DNA from 2 places in the Streptomyces manipurensis genome. Region 1 is predicted to be linked to the other one. Evidence: riboswitches for the same ligand, from Rfam matches in the RefSeq annotation. Region 1 holds a riboswitch; the other holds the start of a gene.
What was found. Region 1 has a riboswitch for S-adenosylmethionine ahead of ACPU2J_RS09865 (aminotransferase class V-fold PLP-dependent enzyme). Riboswitches for the same ligand answer to the same signal wherever they lie in the genome.

Region 1 (8,802 bases):
CCGTGACCGTGTTCCGGTCATGGCCACCGGGTCCGGACCGACGATGGGACGCCATGGGGGGCCGCCCTTCCGCAGCGCGGGCCCGGGTCCGCCCTCCGTGGACGGCCGTGTGCCGGGTTCCGCGCTGGCAGACAGTAGCCGCGCGACCACGCACCGACCAACGACCGCCGGAGGGTTCACACGCCGACGCCCCGCCGGAGACGCAGGTCACCGGCGGGGCGTGCGGTCGAAGCGGGGCGGTGGAATTCGCCCGGATGGGCGGCGTACGGCGCGCCGGTCCGGGGTCAGCCGATGCGGACGCCGAACTGGAAGGGCATGTTGTCCATGGACTCGTACTTGACGCCGCCCCGCGGGTTCGCGGCGTGCAGCGTCATGTTGTTGCCGGCGTACAGGCCGACGTGGTGCAGGTCCCCGTAGAAGAAGACCAGGTCACCGGGCTGGAGCTGGCTGCGGCTGATGCGCGTGCCGTCGTTGGCCTGGGTGTAGGTGACGCGGCTGATGCCGACGCCCGCCTGCTTGTACGCCCACTGCGTCAGCCCGGAGCAGTCGAAGGAGTTGGGGCCCTCGTGGCCCGATATGTACGCGCTTCCGACCTTGGTCTTGGCGGCCGCGAGCGCAGCACCGGCACGGCCGGAGGCCTTCACGTCGCCGAGGTCGACGCGCTGGCTGTCGGCGCGGCTGGCGCGCGTCTCCTCGTCCTTCAGCGCGGCGCGCTCCTGCGCCGTGAGGCTGTTGAGGAGGGCCTGCGCGGCGGCGAGCTTCTCGTTCGAGACCTTCTTCTTCTCGGCGAGTTCCTTGCGGGTCGCGTCGAGGTCGGCGAGCTTGCCGGCGGCCTCCTGGCGCTGCTGCGCGAGGGTGCGCTGCTTGGCCTGGATCCGCTGGACCGCCTCGACCTGCTTGCCGCTCAGGTGCTCCAGGGAGGAGGCCTTGTCGAGGTAGCTGTCGGGGTCCTCGGAGAGGAGGAGGGCGAGGGCCGGGTCGATGCCGCCGTTGCGGTACTGGGCGCTGGCCATCGAACCGAGCGTGCTGCGCAGGTCGTTGAGCTCGCCCTGGCCGCGCGCCACCTGGTCCTGGATCTGCCCGATCTCCTTCTCGAGCGCCTCCTGGCGCTCCTTGGCCCCGTTGGACTTCTCGGTGGCCTGCTCCGCCTCTTCGTAGAGCGCGTCGACCTGGGACTTGACCTCGTCCTTGCTCGGCTTCCCCGGCGCCGCGGAGGCGTTCTGGGAGAAGAGGGCGACGGCCGCCGCCGCGGTGGCGGTCACGACGGTCACACGAGCGCGGGTCGGCTGCTTGGGTCGACGGTGGGACGCCACGAAGGCGATCTCCTTCTTCCTAGAGCCGCCGAAGAAGACAGGCTCGGCAGCACCTTCGCCGCCACCCCGAATGAGTGATCTACCGCACGAAGGTTTGAGCAGACCCTAGTGACCGAGCTGTGATCAGTTCAAATCCTGCCGAGAAAAAAATCGCCGCCCTACCAGGATCTTTACCTCCGGAGCACGCTCCGTGCCGGGCAGTTGACGGTACGTCCTCCACAGGACCCACTAATTCGGGCATTCGAAACAGGAGTTAGGAAACGCGCGAAAGCCGCTTCAGCAACAAGGCGGACGCCACCGGGCGGGCACCGGCCTTCGCCACCCCGTCGGCGACCTCCCGGTCCGTGGAGACCACGACCACCGGACGGCCGGGCGGTTCCGCACGCACCAGCTGCCGGATCAGCTCGTCCGCCGTCACCCCCGCCTTGGAGAACAGCACCCGCACCCCGCGCGGCGGCGCCAGCAGCACGGGGGCCGCCAGCTCCGCCCCGTCGAAGACGCACGTCATCTCCGCACCCGTCTGCGCGGCCAGCATCGACAGCCCGCCCAGCAGCCGCAGCCGCTGCTTCTCCAGCGGCATCGTCGGATAGCCCGTCTTGGTCACGTTGTAGCCGTCGACCACCAGATGCGCCTGCGGCAGCGCCAACAACTGGTCCAGCAGCGCCGGATCGGTCTCCGACAGGGCCCGCGCCGCGATGTCCTTCGGCGTCATCCGGCCCGGCTCCACCGCGTCCACCGTGTCCGCCGGGCGCGTGTTCACGGGCGGCAGCGCCAGCTCCCGGCGCAGCCCCTGCGCCGCGTCCAGCACCGTGTCCAGCAGCAGCCGCAGCCGCATGTCCTCGATGCTGCGCCCCTCCCGGGTGGCCCGGCGCGAGGTCTCCAGCGCCGTCTCCACCTCCGCGAGACGGGACTTGAGCCGCCGGGTCTCGCTCTCGGCGGCCGCCACCTGGGTGGCCGCCTCCCCGCGGATGCCGTCGATCTCGGCGGTCACCTTGCGCAGGGCCGCCTCACCGCGCTTGACGTCACTGAGCGCGCTGCGCAGCCGACGCTGAAGCGATTCGGCTTCCTTCCGCGCCGCCTCCAGCTCGGCGCGCACCTGCTCACCGCCCGAACGCTGTGCCTCCCGTACGTGCGCCAGCTCCTCGCGCAGGCGTTCCAGCTCGCGCCGGGTCTCCTCGTCGGCCCGCTCGGCATCGGCGCGCTGCGCCTCCTCCCCCGCGGCGGCCACCAGCTTGACCCAGCCCGGCGGACGCAGCACGAACGCGGCGGCCGCCACGTCCAGCGGGTCCGCCGCGGCGGGCGGCGCGCCGGACTCCAGCGCCGCGGCCAGGTCCGCCTGGGCCTCGCGCAGCTTCTCGGCGACCCGGCTGCGGAACACGCCGTCGGTCTCGACCGCCGCCGCCATCGCGTTGCCGGCGAACTTGGCCCGCCGGGTCGGGGTGAAGCGGGCGTACTGGCGCAGCTGCGCCGGCAGGTCCGCGACCGTCAGGCCGCCGAAGGCGTCCGAGACGAGCGCGACGACCCGGCGCCGCACGCCTTCCGGCAGCGGGCGGTCGAGCGCCTCGGCGGCGTCGCCGGCCGCGTCGGCCGGTTCAGCGCCGCTTGCGCCTTCCACAATCCGTCACCCCTACCGTGATGGTCCTGTTCGGGGCGGGGCTCCGTCAGGAGTCCGCGCCCGGCCTGTCCACGAGTTCGATCTGGTCCACCGCGTTGCACCATCGGCAGCGGACCGACTCGATGGTCTCATTGACCACCTCGCGTTCCTCGACCTTCGGCTCCCCGGCGAGGTCCAGGTGGACGTACTCGACCACCTTCGACGACCGGGTGACGTCGAAGCGTGTGAGGTTGCCGCACAGGGTGCAGCGCCACCGGGTCGTGTCGGTCGGCAGGGGAACCGTCATCAGGCCGCTCTCTCCTTCGTAACTGATTCAATTAAAGCGGTCCGGTCGGCCGGATGCGTCGTCCGGCGGACCGCAGCTCGTAACCCTACGGCCTGCCACCGCTTCAGGTGGGGTCCCTTGCGTCATGCTCTGTCACATGATCGTAAGGTGGCGGGCCGTGCGCGAAGCTGCCCGGGGACCGGTGGTCACCCATGCGCTGATCGCGGGCTGCGGTGTGGTGTTCGTCCTCGGGCCGGCCTCGGGGCTGAATCCGGCCTACGGGACCGGTGACGAGCTGCTGGACGCCGGAGCGGCGTACTTCCGGCGCTGGGGCGTGGTCCCCGACGAGCTGTTCACCGCGACCCCGCGGGCCTGGCTGACCCCCCTCACCGCGCTCTTCGTCCACGGCAACTGGCTGCACCTGCTCGGGAACATGCTCTTCCTCTACGTCTTCGGCGCGATGGCGGAGGAGCGGATGGGCCGACCGGCCTTCATCGCCTTCTACATCTGCACCGGCTACGTGGCACTGGCGGCGTACGCGGCCGCCAACGCGGGATCCTCGCAGACGCTGGTGGGCGCGTCCGGAGCGATCTCGGCCGTCCTGGGCGCCTTCCTGTACCTGCTGCCGCGGGCCAGGGTCACGAGCCTGTTCCCCTTCCTGTTCTTCCTGCCGCTGCGGTTCCCGGCGTGGCTCGTGCTGCTGTTCTGGTTCGCGCTCCAGTGGGTGGCGGCGCACCGGGCGGAGAGCGGGCCGGGGGTCGCCTATCTGGCCCACCTGGTGGGCTTCTCGGTCGGCTTCCTCTACGCGTGGGCGCGCTATCGGGGTACGACTAGAGTGAGTCGACCAGCGACGGCCACCGAGGGAGACAGCCAGCCGTGATCACCGCGATCGTGCTCATCAAGACCAGCGTGGACCGCATCCCCGAGATCGCCGAGTCCATCGCCGCCCTCGACAACGTCAGCGAGGTCTACTCCGTCACCGGCACGTACGACCTGATCGCGCTGGTCCGCGTGAACCGGCACGAGAACCTGGCGGACATCATCCCGGGCCGCATCAGCAAGATCCCGGGCGTGGAGGCCACGGACACGCACGTCGCGTTCCGCACGTACTCCCAGCACGACCTGGAGGCGGCGTTCGCCATCGGCCTGGACGCATAGCGCCGGCCCTGCGGGCTCGCTCGGCGGATCCGGGTGCGGGCCTGCTCGGCTTGGCGGTGGTGGTCCGGGTTCGGGGGGCGGTGCCGTGCCGGGGTGTCTCCTCGGCTCGGCGCGTGCGGGCACCTCTCGGCTGTACCCGGTGGTCGCGCCTCGTCCTGCGGGGACACCCCGCCACGTCCCCGCCCCCCTCGGCCGCGGACCCCGGCCCCCGGCGCAGCGACCCCTGGCCGTGTTCCCCGCCCGGCCGGTCGGTGAGGCAGTGGGCCCGGATCGCGTTCCCGCTCTGCCGGTCGGTGAGGCGGTGGGCCTTGGTCGTGTGGGCCTCGGCGGGGCAACTGGGCGGTGGGTGCGGGCTGGGCGGAGTCGGCCGTGGGGTGGGGACACGGAGGAGGGTCCCCGCAGGACGAGCGCGCGCCCCAGGCCGCCTGGCCGCGACACACCCGCACGCGCCGAGCCGAGGAGACCCTCCTCCGGGTCCCCACCCCACACCCCCGACACCCCCGCCGCCGAATCCCGCCGTCACCCGCGAAGCCACCCCGCAGGGGGAACCGGCCGGGCGAGCCCGCAGGGCTAGAGGTTGGGGAGGGGGGCACCCGGCGCCGGGCTGCGGTGTTCGGTCAGCCAGAACAGGTAGCCGCGGAGGTAGTCCGCGAGGCCGTCGTCGATGTACGCCACGTACGCCCGCGCACCGCCCGCCGCCTCGCGTTCGGCCTCGTCCTCCGACACGGACCACGTCCGGTCCAGCGCCACGGCCCACTCCCGGACGCGGCCCCGGCCCGCCACCAGTCCCGTACCAGCTCCGGCGTCCACCGTTCGTCCCCGTCGCACTGGAATCCCTCCATCGGGTCCTGCCAGGCCGCGGCCATGACCCGGTGCGTCTCCTCGGGGGTGCGCGGCTGGCGGTAGACGAACTCAAGCCCGTACTCGTCGTCGTACAGAATGTGGTCCGGAGCCACGCCCCGGCCCACCCAGCAGCTGTCGGTCATCGCCCCGTAGAACGGCCCCGGTACGTTCCGCCAGTTGCGCTCCTGCCACACGTCGGGGCAGGCGTCCCAGGAGTGGTTGTACGCGGGCACCCACTCGGAGAGCCCGGGCAGCGGCTCGCCCTCCACGCACGCCCACACCGTCGGTATCGGATCCCAGTAGCTCATGATCCGTACGATGCCAGACCGCACTGTCAGACCGCGGGGACGCAGCGGCCCTCCTGCGTGCGGTACTGCCACTTCGCGCCGTCCGTGACGAGTTCCCGCACCGCCCGGACGAAGCGCTCCACGTGCTCGTCCGGGGTGCCGGCGCCGAAGCTGACGCGGATCGCGTTCAGCGAGCGCTCGCCCGGGGCGGCTTCGGGGGCCCCGCACTCGCCCTGGGCCTGCGGCTCGCTGCCCAGCAGGGTGCGTACCAGCGGGTGGGCGCAGAACAGGCCGTCCCGGACGCCGATGCCGTACTCGGCGGAGAGGGCGGCGGCGAAGTGGGAGCTGTTCCAGCCGTCCACGACGAAGGAGATGACGCCGACCCGCGGGGCGTCCTCCCCGAAGAGGGACAGGACCCGGACGGCCGGGACCTCGGCGAGGCCCTCGCGGACCCGGGTCACCAACTGCTGCTCGCGGGCCACCAGGTGGTCGAAGCCGGCCTCGGTGAGGGCCCGGCAGGCGGAGGCGATGGAGTAGACGCCGATGACGTTCGGGGAGCCGGCCTCGTGGCGGGCGGCGGTGGTGTGCCACTCGACGTCGACGCCGCCGTCCTCGCGGCGGGAGACCTTGCGGGAGGCCCCGCCGCCGGCCAGGTACGGCTCGGCCTCCTGGAGCCAGTCGGCGCGGCCGGCGAGGACGCCGGAGCCGAAGGGCGCGTAGAGCTTGTGGCCGGAGAAGGCGACCCAGTCGACGTCGAGGTCGCGCACGGAGACGGGGTGGTGCGGGGCCAGCTGGGCGGCGTCCAGCACGATCCGCGCGCCGTGGGCATGCGCGGCGGCGGCGAGTTCCTTGACCGGCCACAGCTCGCCGGTGACGTTGGAGGCGCCGGTGACGCACACGAGCGCCGGGCCGTAAGGCTCCCGGTCGGCGAGCGCCCGCTCCAGGGTGGCGACGGCCTCGGCCGGGGTGCGGGGCGCGTTGAGGTAGGTGACCTGCGCGTTCGTCCACGGCAGGAGGGAGGCGTGGTGCTCGGTCTCGAAGACGAAGACCTGGCAGTCGGCGGGGAGGACCGCGGCGAGCAGGTTCAGGGAGTCGGTGGTGGAGCGGGTGAAGACGACCTGGTCGCCGGGGCGGCAGTCGAGGAACTCGGCGACGGTGGTGCGGCTCTGCTCGAACAGGTCGGTGGACAGCTGCGAGAGGTATCCGGCGCCGCGGTGGACGCTGCCGTAGTAGGGGGCGTACGCGGCCACGTCGTCCCAGACGCGCTGGAGGGCGGGGGCGCTGGCGGCGTAGTCGAGGGCGGCGTAGGTGACCTCTCCGCCGGTGACGAGCGGGACGGTGACGTCGCGGCCGAGGACGGGGAGGGGCTCGGCGCAGGCGGGGTCCTGGGCGGTGGCGGTGGTGGCGGCGTTCAGGGATGCGGACATGGCGGTATCTCCCGGCAGGCAGGGCTGAATGGCTTCGGTGTGCCCGTACGCGGGTGCGGCGGCGCGGCCGTCCGGGGTACGGGAGGGGCCTCGGACGGTCGGTCGCGGTACGCGGAAGTGACCCTGGTCCGAGGGGTGAAGAAGGGGCGGATTCGCCCTATCGCATTCGCTTGCTCACGGAATTCGCTCCTCGAGAGACCAGGACCCCTGGTGTCGAGGGATCCGCGCTTGCCGTAGGCCTTGCTGCCTACGACCTGGTCATCACCCGGGGCACCCCGCCACGGAAGGAGGGTTGCCGGACAGCAAGCCGGGGCCTAAACGCTGTCACTCGTGACCTGGTCTGCATCCTGCCACATGATCGGCCGGTCGCAAGACCCCGGTCCACATGGCGGACCGGGGCTGTGGCGCGAAACGTACCGTCGTGGCGGGTGGTCAGGCGTTGCTGGCCGTCACCCAGCGCTCCAGCGCGGACCGGGCGGAACCGGAGTCGATGGACTCGGCCGCGCGGGCGATGCCCGCGGCGATCTGCTCCTCCAGGGTGCCCGGGCCGGGGTGGAGGGCGACCAGGGCCGCGGCCGAGTTCAGCAGGACGGCGTCGCGGACGGGGCCGGTCTCGCCGGCCAGGAGGCGGCGGGCCACGTCGGCGTTGAAGGAGGGGTCGCCGCCGGCCAGGGCGGAGACGTCGACGAGGGGGATGCCCACGTCGCGCGGGTCGAAGGTCTGCTCGGAGACCTTGCCGTCGCGGACCCACCAGACGCGGGAGGTCGCGGTGGTGGTCAGCTCGTCGAGGCCGTCGTCGCCGCGGAAGACCAGGGCGGAGGAGCCGCGCTCGGCGAGCACTCCGGCCACGATCGGCGCCATCCGCGGGTCGGCGACGCCGGTGGCCTGGGAGCGCACCCGGGCGGGGTTGGTCAGCGGGCCGAGCACGTTGAAGGTGGTGCGGATGCCCAGTTCCCGGCGGGCGCCGGCGACGTGCCGCAGGGCGGGGTGGAACTTCACGGCGAAGCAGAAGGTGATGCCGGCTTCCTCCGCGACCCGCACCACCCCGTCGATGGGGAGGTCGAGGTTGACGCCGAGCTTCTCCAGGACGTCGGAGGAGCCGCTGGCGGAGGAGGCCGCACGGTTGCCGTGTTTGACCACCTTGGCGCCGGTGCCGGCGACGACGACCGCCGACATGGTGGAGATGTTGACCGTCTTGGCCCCGTCGCCCCCGGTGCCGACGATGTCGACGGTCCGGCCGGGCACCTCGATGAGGTTGGCGTGCGCGTACATGGCCCGTACCAGGCCGTTGATCTCCGCGACGGTCTCCCCCTTGGCCCGCAGCGCGACCACGAAGCCGGCGATCTGGGCGTCGGTGGCCTCCCCGCGCATGATCCGGTCCATGGCCCAGGCGGTGTCGTCGGCGCTCAGGTCCTGGCCGGTGAGCAGGGCGTCGAGGACGCCCGGCCAGCCACGGGCCGCCACGCTGTCGCCGCCTGCCGGGGTCGCAACGTTCATGGTCAGCTCCTGCTGCTGGTAGTGGTTCCACGTCGAATGGAAGGAGATCAGCCTATCCAGCGCCGGTTACGGCAAAGAGCCCCGTCCGGACAGTGGACGGGGCTCTTGCCGTGGCGACGCCGGGACTGACCGGAATCAGTCCCTCATGGGGTGGTGCCGGGGATCAGTGGTGGCCGTGGCCGGACTGGATCTCCTTGTACTCCTCCACCGTGGGCTTCGGGATCTGGTTGCCCTCGGCGTAGAAGCCCTTGCTGAGCTTCGCGCGCAGCTTCTCGGTGGCCTTCACCTTGCGCTCGACACCGTTCTCGTCGACCGTCGGGCCGATCTCGACCGGCTTGTACTGCTCGTGCGCGGTGAGGGTGTGCAGCTTGCCCTGCGACAGCGGCTCGTGGACCTC
Region 2 (8,802 bases), 1.2 Mb from region 1:
GTACGCGGGCGAGGGAAACGATCCCTGCTCGGGCTCGTCGGGCCAGCACCCCGACCACCTCACCGACGCCGGCCCGGCGCCCACGGCCCGTACGAAGTCCTCGTCCCCGGCCCCGTCCGGCAGTTGCTCCTGGTGGAACCAGAGCGGCATCTCCGCCGCCAGCTCCGCGTCGGAGGCCGTCCGCACGTCCAGGTCGAAGTGGCCGCCGCGGCTCTCCGCGTGGTCATGGAGCGCCCCCGGCACCACGACGGCCATCCGCCGCAGGTCCGCGACCGTCAGCAGCACGGCCCCGACGTACACGTCCGCGTACCGCGTGGCCAGCAGCCCGCACAGATGTCGCGCCTTCGCGTACGCCTCGGCGGGATCGGTGGTGCGCAGCACGGGATAAGCGACGGAGGTGCCCATAGCCGTACGTTCACACGCCCCCACCCACCCCGGCCAGCGGTTTTCCCCGGCCCGGGAACGCCCGAGGGCGGCACCCCCGTCGGGGTGCCGCCCTCGGTCGAGAACAGCCGATCAGCCAGGGGCCGATCAGAAGTCCATGTCACCGCCCGGCATGCCGCCCGGAGCGGCCGCGGCCTTCTCCGGCTTGTCGGCGATGACGGCCTCGGTGGTCAGGAACAGCGCGGCGATCGACGCGGCGTTCTGCAGCGCGGAGCGCGTGACCTTCGCCGGGTCGATGATGCCCTCGGCGATCATGTCGACGTACTCGCCGGACGCGGCGTTCAGGCCGTGGCCGATCGGAAGGTTGCGCACCTTCTCCACGACGACGCCACCCTCGAGACCACCGTTGACGGCGATCTGCTTGAGCGGGGCCTCCAGGGCGAGCTTCACGGCGTTGGCGCCGGTCGCCTCGTCACCCTCGAGCTCCAGCTTGTCGAAGACCGCGGAGGCCTGCAGCAGGGCCACGCCACCACCGGCGACGATGCCCTCCTCGACGGCCGCCTTCGCGTTGCGGACGGCGTCCTCGATGCGGTGCTTGCGCTCCTTGAGCTCGACCTCGGTCGCGGCGCCGGCCTTGATGACGGCCACGCCGCCGGCCAGCTTCGCGAGGCGCTCCTGGAGCTTCTCGCGGTCGTAGTCCGAGTCGGAGTTCTCGATCTCGGCGCGGATCTGGTTCACGCGGCCCTGGACCTGGTCGCTGTCACCGGCACCGTCGACGATGGTCGTCTCGTCCTTGGTGATGACGACCTTGCGGGCGCGGCCGAGCAGGTCGAGACCGGCGTTCTCCAGCTTGAGGCCGACCTCCTCGGAGATGACGGTGCCACCGGTGAGGATGGCGATGTCGCCGAGCATGGCCTTGCGGCGGTCACCGAAGCCCGGGGCCTTGACGGCGACGGACTTGAAGGTGCCACGGATCTTGTTGACGACCAGGGTCGACAGGGCCTCGCCCTCGACGTCCTCGGCGATGATCAGCAGCGGCTTGCCGGACTGCATGACCTTCTCCAGGAGCGGCAGCAGGTCCTTGACCGAGCCGATCTTGGAGTTGACGATCAGGATGTACGGGTCGTCGAGAGCCGACTCCATACGCTCCATGTCGGTGGCGAAGTACGCCGAGATGTAGCCCTTGTCGAAGCGCATGCCCTCGGTGAGCTCGAGCTCCAGACCGAAGGTCTGGGACTCCTCGACGGTGATGACGCCTTCCTTGCCGACCTTGTCCATGGCCTCGGCGATGAGCTCGCCGATCTGGGTGTCGGCGGCGGAGATGGAGGCCGTGGAAGCGATCTGCTCCTTGGTCTCGACATCCTTGGCCTGGGCGAGCAGGGCGGCGGAGACGGCCTCGACGGCCTTCTCGATACCACGCTTGAGGGCCATCGGGTTGGCACCGGCGGCCACGTTGCGCAGGCCCTCGCGGACGAGCGCCTGGGCGAGCACGGTGGCGGTGGTCGTACCGTCGCCGGCGACGTCGTCCGTCTTCTTGGCGACTTCCTTGACCAGCTCGGCGCCGATCTTCTCGTACGGGTCCTCGAGCTCGATCTCCTTGGCGATGGAGACACCGTCGTTGGTGATCGTGGGCGCGCCCCACTTCTTCTCAAGGACGACGTTGCGACCCTTGGGGCCAAGGGTGACCTTGACGGCGTCGGCGAGCTGGTTCATGCCACGCTCGAGACCGCGCCGGGCCTCCTCGTCGAACGCAATGATCTTGGCCATCTGAAGTGGTCCTCCCGGACAGCGGTGGATTGCTCCCAGGACCGCGCCCGCGCCCGCGACGGACGGCCTGCGTGCCCGGCGGTTCCTTCCCGCCGGACCCTGCGGGCCTCACCGACCCGGTCCTCGTTCAGTAGCACTCTCACTCGGAGAGTGCTAACGCCAATGATTAGCACTCGACCCCTCCGAGTGCAAGCGGCTCGGGGGAACGGCCCGGCGGTACCGGGCGCACGCACGAGGGGCCCACACCCTGTGTCCAGGATGTGGGCCCCTCGAAGGTCTTCCAGGTCTGTGGTGAAGACCGTGCGTCGGTGGTCGATGCTCCCAGGACTAGCCGAGCGCGAGCTTGACCATGTCCGCCTGCGGACCCTTCTGGCCCTGCGAGATCTCGAACTCGACCCGCTGACCCTCTTCAAGGGTGCGGTACCCGTCCATCTGGATGGCGCTGTAGTGGACGAACACATCCGCACCACCGTCGACCGCGATGAAGCCGTAGCCCTTCTCCGCGTTGAACCACTTGACGGTGCCCTGAGCCATGCCTAACTCCCCTATTACTGGCCCTTGCGCGGGAACGCACTTCGCGTTCCCGGGTCAGAACTTGCGTCGGAACGCTTCGACCGAGGCTGAATGTATCTGCGCGAGTGCTGTCTGCAACAGGTCAATCCGACGAGAAATCTGGACACCGAGAAACATTGAAATAGAGTGAAAATTTGGCATATTGGCGGGCAACTCGGGCCCGGCATATCTCGCCAAAGCCCCATACCGCGCCTGCACATTGACCCGATGTCGACCCTCACGCGACCCGTTCATATGCGGCGGGCAAGTCCAGCGGAGGGGACTTCCCCAACTCTACCGTGCCCAATCAAGCAGAATCGCCCCCTCCGCTTTTAGCGGAGGGGGCGATTCTGGTTTGCGCGTGTCACCCGTCGGGTGAAACGGAAAGGGTCAGCAGCCGCCCGCGACGGCCGGAATGATCGAAACTCCGGCGCCGTCCGGCGTCACCGTCTGCAGCCCGCCCTCGAAACGCACGTCGTCGTCGTTGACGTACACGTTCACGAAACGGCGCAGTTTGCCCTGGTCGTCCAGGACGCGCGCGGCGATGCCCGGGTGGTTCTTCTCCAGGGACTCGATGACCTCGGCGAGGGTCGCGCCCTCGGCCGGGACCTCGGCCTGACCGCCGGTGTAGGTGCGCAGGATGGTGGGAATGCGGACGTTGACGCTCATGGCGCTACTGCCTTTCCGGTAGTGAGGAGAAGAGGTCAGGCCAGGCCGGCGGCGCGGAACGCGTCCAGGCTGGGGCGGATGGTGGCGGTCTGCCCGCTGTCCGCGGCCACCGCCTCCAGGGTCTTGAGGCCGTCGCCGGTGTTGAGGACGACGGTGGTCAGGGTCGGGTCGAGCTGCCCGTTCTCGATGAGCTTCTTCGTCACGCCGACGGTCACGCCGCCCGCGGTCTCGGCGAAGATGCCCTCGGTCTGCGCGAGGATCTTGATGGCCTCGACGACCTGCTCGTCGTTCACGTCCTCGACGAAGCCGCCGGTGCGGCGCGCGATGTCCAGGACGTACGGGCCGTCCGCCGGGTTGCCGATCGCGAGGGACTTGGCGATGGTGTTCGGCTTCTGCGGGCGGACCACGTCGTGACCGGCCTTGAAGGCGGTCGACACCGGGGAGCAGCCCTCGGCCTGGGCACCGAAGATCTTGTACGGCTTGTCCTCGACCAGGCCGAGCCGGATCAGCTCCTGCAGACCCTTGTCGATCTTCGTCAGCTGCGAGCCGGACGCGATCGGGATGACGAGCTGGTCGGGCAGCTGCCAGCCGAGCTGCTCGCAGATCTCGTACGCCAGGGTCTTGGAGCCCTCGCCGTAGTAGGGGCGGAGGTTGACGTTGACGAAGCCCCAGCCCTCGCCCAGCGGGTCGCCGATGAGCTCGGAGCAGAAGCGGTTGACGTCGTCGTAGTTGCCCTCGATGCCGACGAGGTCACCGCCGTAGACGCCGGCCATGACGACCTTGCCCTGCTCCAGGTCGTGCGGGATGAACACGCAGGAGCGGAAGCCGGCCCGGGCGGCCGCGGCGCCGACGGCGCCGGCCAGGTTGCCGGTGGAGGAGCAGGACAGGGTGGTGAAGCCGAAGGCGCGGGCGGCCTCGACGGCGATGGCCACGACGCGGTCCTTGAAGGAGTGCGTCGGGTTGCCGGAGTCGTCCTTGACGTACAGCTTGCCGGTGACGCCCAGCTCCTTGGCCAGGTTGGCGGCGTCGACGAGCTTGGTGAAGCCCGGGTTCAGGCTCGGCTTGGAGGCCACGTCGGCGGGGACGGGCAGCAGCGGCGCGTAGCGCCAGATGTTGTTCGGTCCGGCCTCGATCGCGGCGCGCAGGGCTTCGGGGTCGCCGGCGGGGAGGTCGTACGCGACTTCCAGGGGTCCGAAGCACTCGGCGCACGCGAAGATGGGACCGAGCTCGAAGCGGGTACCGCACTCGCGACAGGAGAGTCCGGCGGCAGGTCCGAGATCGACAGAGGTGGCGACAGTCTGTGCAGCCATGATGGCGAGGCCCTTTCTCCTCATCTTCCCCATGGCGCGTTTCGCCATGAGACGGAATTGGCACCTTCCCTAGCCGGGGACCTCGTCGACGAGCGCTGCTGCGCGATCGCGAGAACCGACTGGAGGGTTGCCGGGGCTTCAACGGGCCGTGTCCCTCTGCCCCTCTGGATGAGCGGTATGGCACCGGCACACGCGCTCTGTGGCGCGCCGGTGCGTTTGTACGCGGGGACCCCGGCATGCGGTGGTCCTTCGCGTTGTTCAAGACTGTAACCGAAGGGCCGGGCGGTTGAGACAGCTGTCCGAACCGCGAGATGGATCATATAAGCGGCAATACCGCCGACACGCAGGGAGTGCTGAGGGTGCTGGAAGAGGTGGAGCGCTGGCTGGCCGACCGCTCCTGGTCCGCCGCCGACCGACCGCTCGACCAGCTGCTCGACCGGAAACGGGCGGCAGGGACCACGGTCAGCGTGGTGCTGCCCGCGCTGGACGAGGAGGCGACGGTCGGCGCGATCGTCGAGACGATCCGGCGGGAGCTGATGGAGGACCTGCCGGTCCCCCTCGTGGACGAGCTGGTGGTGGTCGACTCGGGCTCCGGCGACCGGACCGCCGAGGTCGCGGCGAAGGCCGGCGCGCGCGTGGTGCACCGCGACGAGATCCTGCCGCGGATCCCGGCCGTGCCCGGCAAGGGCGAGGTGCTGTGGCGGTCGCTGCTGGTCACCGGCGGGGACGTCGTCTGCTTCGTCGACGCCGACCTGCGGGACTTCTCCGCCTCCTTCGTCTCCGGCATCGTCGGCCCGCTGCTGACCGACCCGGACGTGCAGTTCGTGAAGGCCATGTACGACCGGCCGCTGGGGGACGCCCCCGGACAGGGCGGCCGGGTCACCGAACTCGTCGCCCGCCCGCTGCTGAACCTGCACTGGCCGCAGCTGGCCGGCTTCGTGCAGCCGCTCGGCGGCGAGTACGCCGTGCGCCGCTCCCTGCTGGAGCGGCTGCCGTTCCCCGTGGGCTACGGGGTGGAGCTGGGGCTGCTGGTGGACGCGCTGCACACGGTCGGACTGGACGCGCTCGCCCAGGTGGACGTGGGCGTGCGGCTCCACCGCCATCAGGGTGGTCAGGCGCTCGGCCGGATGGCCGCGGCGATCTACCGGACCGCGCAGGTGCGGCTCTCGCGCGGGCATCTCGTACGCCCGGAGCTGACCCAGTTCGAGCGGGGCCCGGAGGGGTTCGTGCCGCGGACGTACCCCGTGGACACCGAGGAGCGGCCGCCGATGGCGGACGTCGAGGAGTACGCCCTGCGCGACGTGGCGTGACGGCGGCCATGGTTTGAGGGTGAGCAGGCCGGGCTAGGTTCGCCGCATGGCTTCCCAGGTACTCGTAGCAGCTAACCGCGGCCCCCTCTCCTACGTCCTCGCCGATGACGGCACGCTCGGCGCACGGCGCGGCGGGGGCGGTCTGGTCTCCGGCCTGTCGGCGGCCCTCGCCGAGCAGCCGGGGGCGCTGTGGATCTGCGCGGCGCTGTCGGACGCGGACCGGGAGGCCGTGCGGCGCGGGGTGTCCGAGCCAGGGGTCCGGATGCTGGACATCGATCCCACGATGTACGACGACGCGTACAACGGCATCGCGAACTCGGTGCTGTGGTTCACCCACCACCACCTGTACGACGTGCCGCGCGAGCCGGTCTTCGACGCGGAGTTCCGGCGCCGCTGGGACTCCTACACGGCCTACAACGCGGCCTTCGCGCACGCCCTCGCCGAGGAGGCGGAGCAGGGCGCCCGGGTGCTGGTGCAGGACTACCACCTGGCCCTGGTCCCGGGGCAGCTGCGGGAGCTGCGGCCGGATCTGCGGATCGCCCACTTCACGCACACGCCCTGGGCCTCGCGGGAGTTCATGGGGATGCTCCCGGACGACATCGTGAGCCGGCTGACCTGGGGGATGCTGGGGGCGGACCGGCTGGGGTTCCACACGTGGGAGTGGGCCTCCCACTTCGCGGGCGGCGCCACCCGCGACGACGCTGCCGGCATCGCGGACTCCTTCTTCCCCCGCGACGGGGCGCCCGGGGTGAACCACCGGCGGCTGACCGGGGGCCGGTACGGGGAGAAGCGGTTCACGGAGGTGGCGCGGTACCCCCTGGGCGTGGACGCGGAGGAGCTGCGGGCGCTCGCGCACCGGCCCGAGGTGGACGAGAAGCTGGCCGAGCTGCGGGCGGAGGTCGCGGGCCGCCTGACGATCGCCCGGGTGGACCGGACCGAGCTGTCGAAGAACATCCTGCGCGGCCTGCTGGCCTACCGGGAGCTGCTGACGGTCCACCCCGAGTGGCGCGGCCGGGTGGTGCACCTGGCCTCGGCGTACCCGTCGCGGCAGGACCTGAAGGTGTACCGGGACTACACGGCCTCCGTGGCGGAGCTGGCCGCGGAGATCAACGCCGAGTTCGGCACCGACGACTGGCAGCCGGTGCTGGTGTCGGTGAAGGACGACTTCGCGCGGTCGCTGGCGGTCTACCGGATGGCGGACGTGGCGCTGGTGAACCCGGTGCGGGACGGGATGAACCTGGTCGCCAAGGAGATCCCGGTGGTGTCGGAGGCGGGCTGCGCGGTGGTGCTGTCGACGGGGGCGGGGGCGTACGAGGAGCTCCGCGGGGACGCGCTGACGGTGAACCCGTACGACGTGTCGGAGACGGCGGAGGCGCTGCACACGGCGCTCTCGATGCCGGCGGAGGAGCGCGCGGAGCGCACCAAGCGCCTGGCGGCGGCCGCGACGGCCCTTCCCCCGGCCCAGTGGTTCAGGGCCCAGCTCGAAGACCTGGGCTGACCCGCCGCCGGGGGCGGCGCCCCCGGCGGCGCGGGGTCAGCTCCGGAGGGCCCCGGCCAGGGCGGCCAGGAAGGCGGCCACGGAGCCCGGTCCGGGCAGGACCAGGTCGGCGCGGGCGGCCAGCTCGGGGACCTCCGCCGAGCCGCTGCACACCAGCAGCCCGGGCAGCCCGTCGGCCCGGCGCTTCTCGACGGCCGAGTAGGCGGCGAGGTCGCCCAGGTCGTCCCCGGCGTACAGCACCGTCTCCGCGTCCCGCTCCGCCAGGAACTCCGTCAGGGCGACGCCCTTGTCCATGCCCGGCGGCCGCAGTTCCAGGACGGCCCGTCCCGGCTCCACCATCAGCCCGTGCCGGGCGGCCAGGTCGGCCAGCGGCTCCCGCAGCGCGGCGAAGGCCGCCGCCGGGTCCTCGGCGCGCCGGGTGTGCACGGCCAGCGCCCGGCCCTTCTCCTCGATCCAGGTGCCCTGCCAGGCCCCGATGGAGTCCAGGAATCCCGGCAGCTCGGCCCGGACCGCCGCCACCCCGGGGTGTTCGGCGGGGGCGTGGACGGTCCCGGTCACGGCGTCCCAGCGTTCGGCCCCGTAGTGGCCGAGGACCACCAGGTGCTCCAGGCCGGGTGCGCCCGCGAAGCCGCCGTAGCGCACGGCGACGCCCGCGGGCCGTCCGGTGATCACCGCGACCGAGTCCACCCGGGGCGCGAGCGCCGACAGGGCGGGCAGGGCGTCGGGGTGGGCGCGGGCCTGGTCCGGGTCCGGGACGATGTCGGCGAGGGTGCCGTCGAAGTCGAGGGCGACCACGGAGCGGCGCGGCGCGCGCAGCAGGGCTTCGAGCCCCTCGCGTCCGGCTGCGGTGACGGGCATCGGCAGGTCGTGCGGATGGCTCCCCATACGCACGACCCTAACGGCCCTGCGCGGCGACGGCTATCGCCTGGCCCGCTGCGCTTCGCGGATGCGGCGCAGGCGGTTCACCGTGCCCGGGGCGTGCTCCAGTGCCCGCGGGTCGTCCATCAGCGCGTTGAGCAGCTGGTAGTAGCGGACGGGGGTCATCCCCAGCCCTTCCCTTATGGCCCGTTCCTTGGCGCCGGGCCCGGGCCAGGTGCGCGCCTCGTACGCGAGCACCGCGGCCTCCGTGGCCGTCAGCCGCCCCTCGTCCGTCATACCGCCAGATTAACGCCGTGGTCCGACAGCCGGCCGCGCCCGGCCGCCGCACGGGCGTCCGGGCGCGCGGCGGCCGGCGGCCGGGCCGGTCAGTGCTGGTCCGCGGCGCGGGCGCCCGCGGCGATGTCCTCCAGGACCTTCGCCGGCTGCCCGCCGG

Region 2: another riboswitch for S-adenosylmethionine. It lies ahead of thrC (threonine synthase); the one in region 1 lies ahead of ACPU2J_RS09865 (aminotransferase class V-fold PLP-dependent enzyme).

The regions. Positions count from the first base shown of each region.
Region 1 covers NZ_CP186950.1:2,133,028-2,141,829, forward strand. The annotation lists gene ACPU2J_RS09830 (C40 family peptidase) at 1-55, opposite strand, end outside; gene ACPU2J_RS09835 (C40 family peptidase) at 285-1,313, opposite strand; gene ACPU2J_RS09840 (NYN domain-containing protein) at 1,567-2,928, opposite strand; gene ACPU2J_RS09845 (hypothetical protein) at 2,975-3,214, opposite strand; gene ACPU2J_RS09850 (rhomboid family intramembrane serine protease) at 3,339-4,073, shown strand; gene ACPU2J_RS09855 (Lrp/AsnC family transcriptional regulator) at 4,070-4,351, shown strand; gene ACPU2J_RS09860 (hypothetical protein) at 4,922-5,179, opposite strand; gene ACPU2J_RS09865 (aminotransferase class V-fold PLP-dependent enzyme) at 5,529-6,908, opposite strand; SAM riboswitch class IV at 7,128-7,244, opposite strand; gene trpD (anthranilate phosphoribosyltransferase) at 7,341-8,405, opposite strand; gene ACPU2J_RS09875 (cytochrome b) at 8,569-8,802, opposite strand, start outside.
Region 2 covers NZ_CP186950.1:3,370,446-3,379,247, forward strand. The annotation lists gene ACPU2J_RS15460 (hypothetical protein) at 1-405, opposite strand, end outside; gene groL (chaperonin GroEL) at 532-2,151, opposite strand; gene ACPU2J_RS15470 (cold-shock protein) at 2,479-2,685, opposite strand; gene ACPU2J_RS15475 (MoaD/ThiS family protein) at 3,094-3,372, opposite strand; gene thrC (threonine synthase) at 3,408-4,682, opposite strand; SAM riboswitch class I at 4,700-4,857, opposite strand; gene ACPU2J_RS15485 (glucosyl-3-phosphoglycerate synthase) at 5,042-5,992, shown strand; gene ACPU2J_RS15490 (alpha,alpha-trehalose-phosphate synthase (UDP-forming)) at 6,039-7,490, shown strand; gene otsB (trehalose-phosphatase) at 7,527-8,375, opposite strand; gene ACPU2J_RS15500 (DUF3263 domain-containing protein) at 8,409-8,645, opposite strand; gene ACPU2J_RS15505 (extracellular solute-binding protein) at 8,735-8,802, opposite strand, start outside.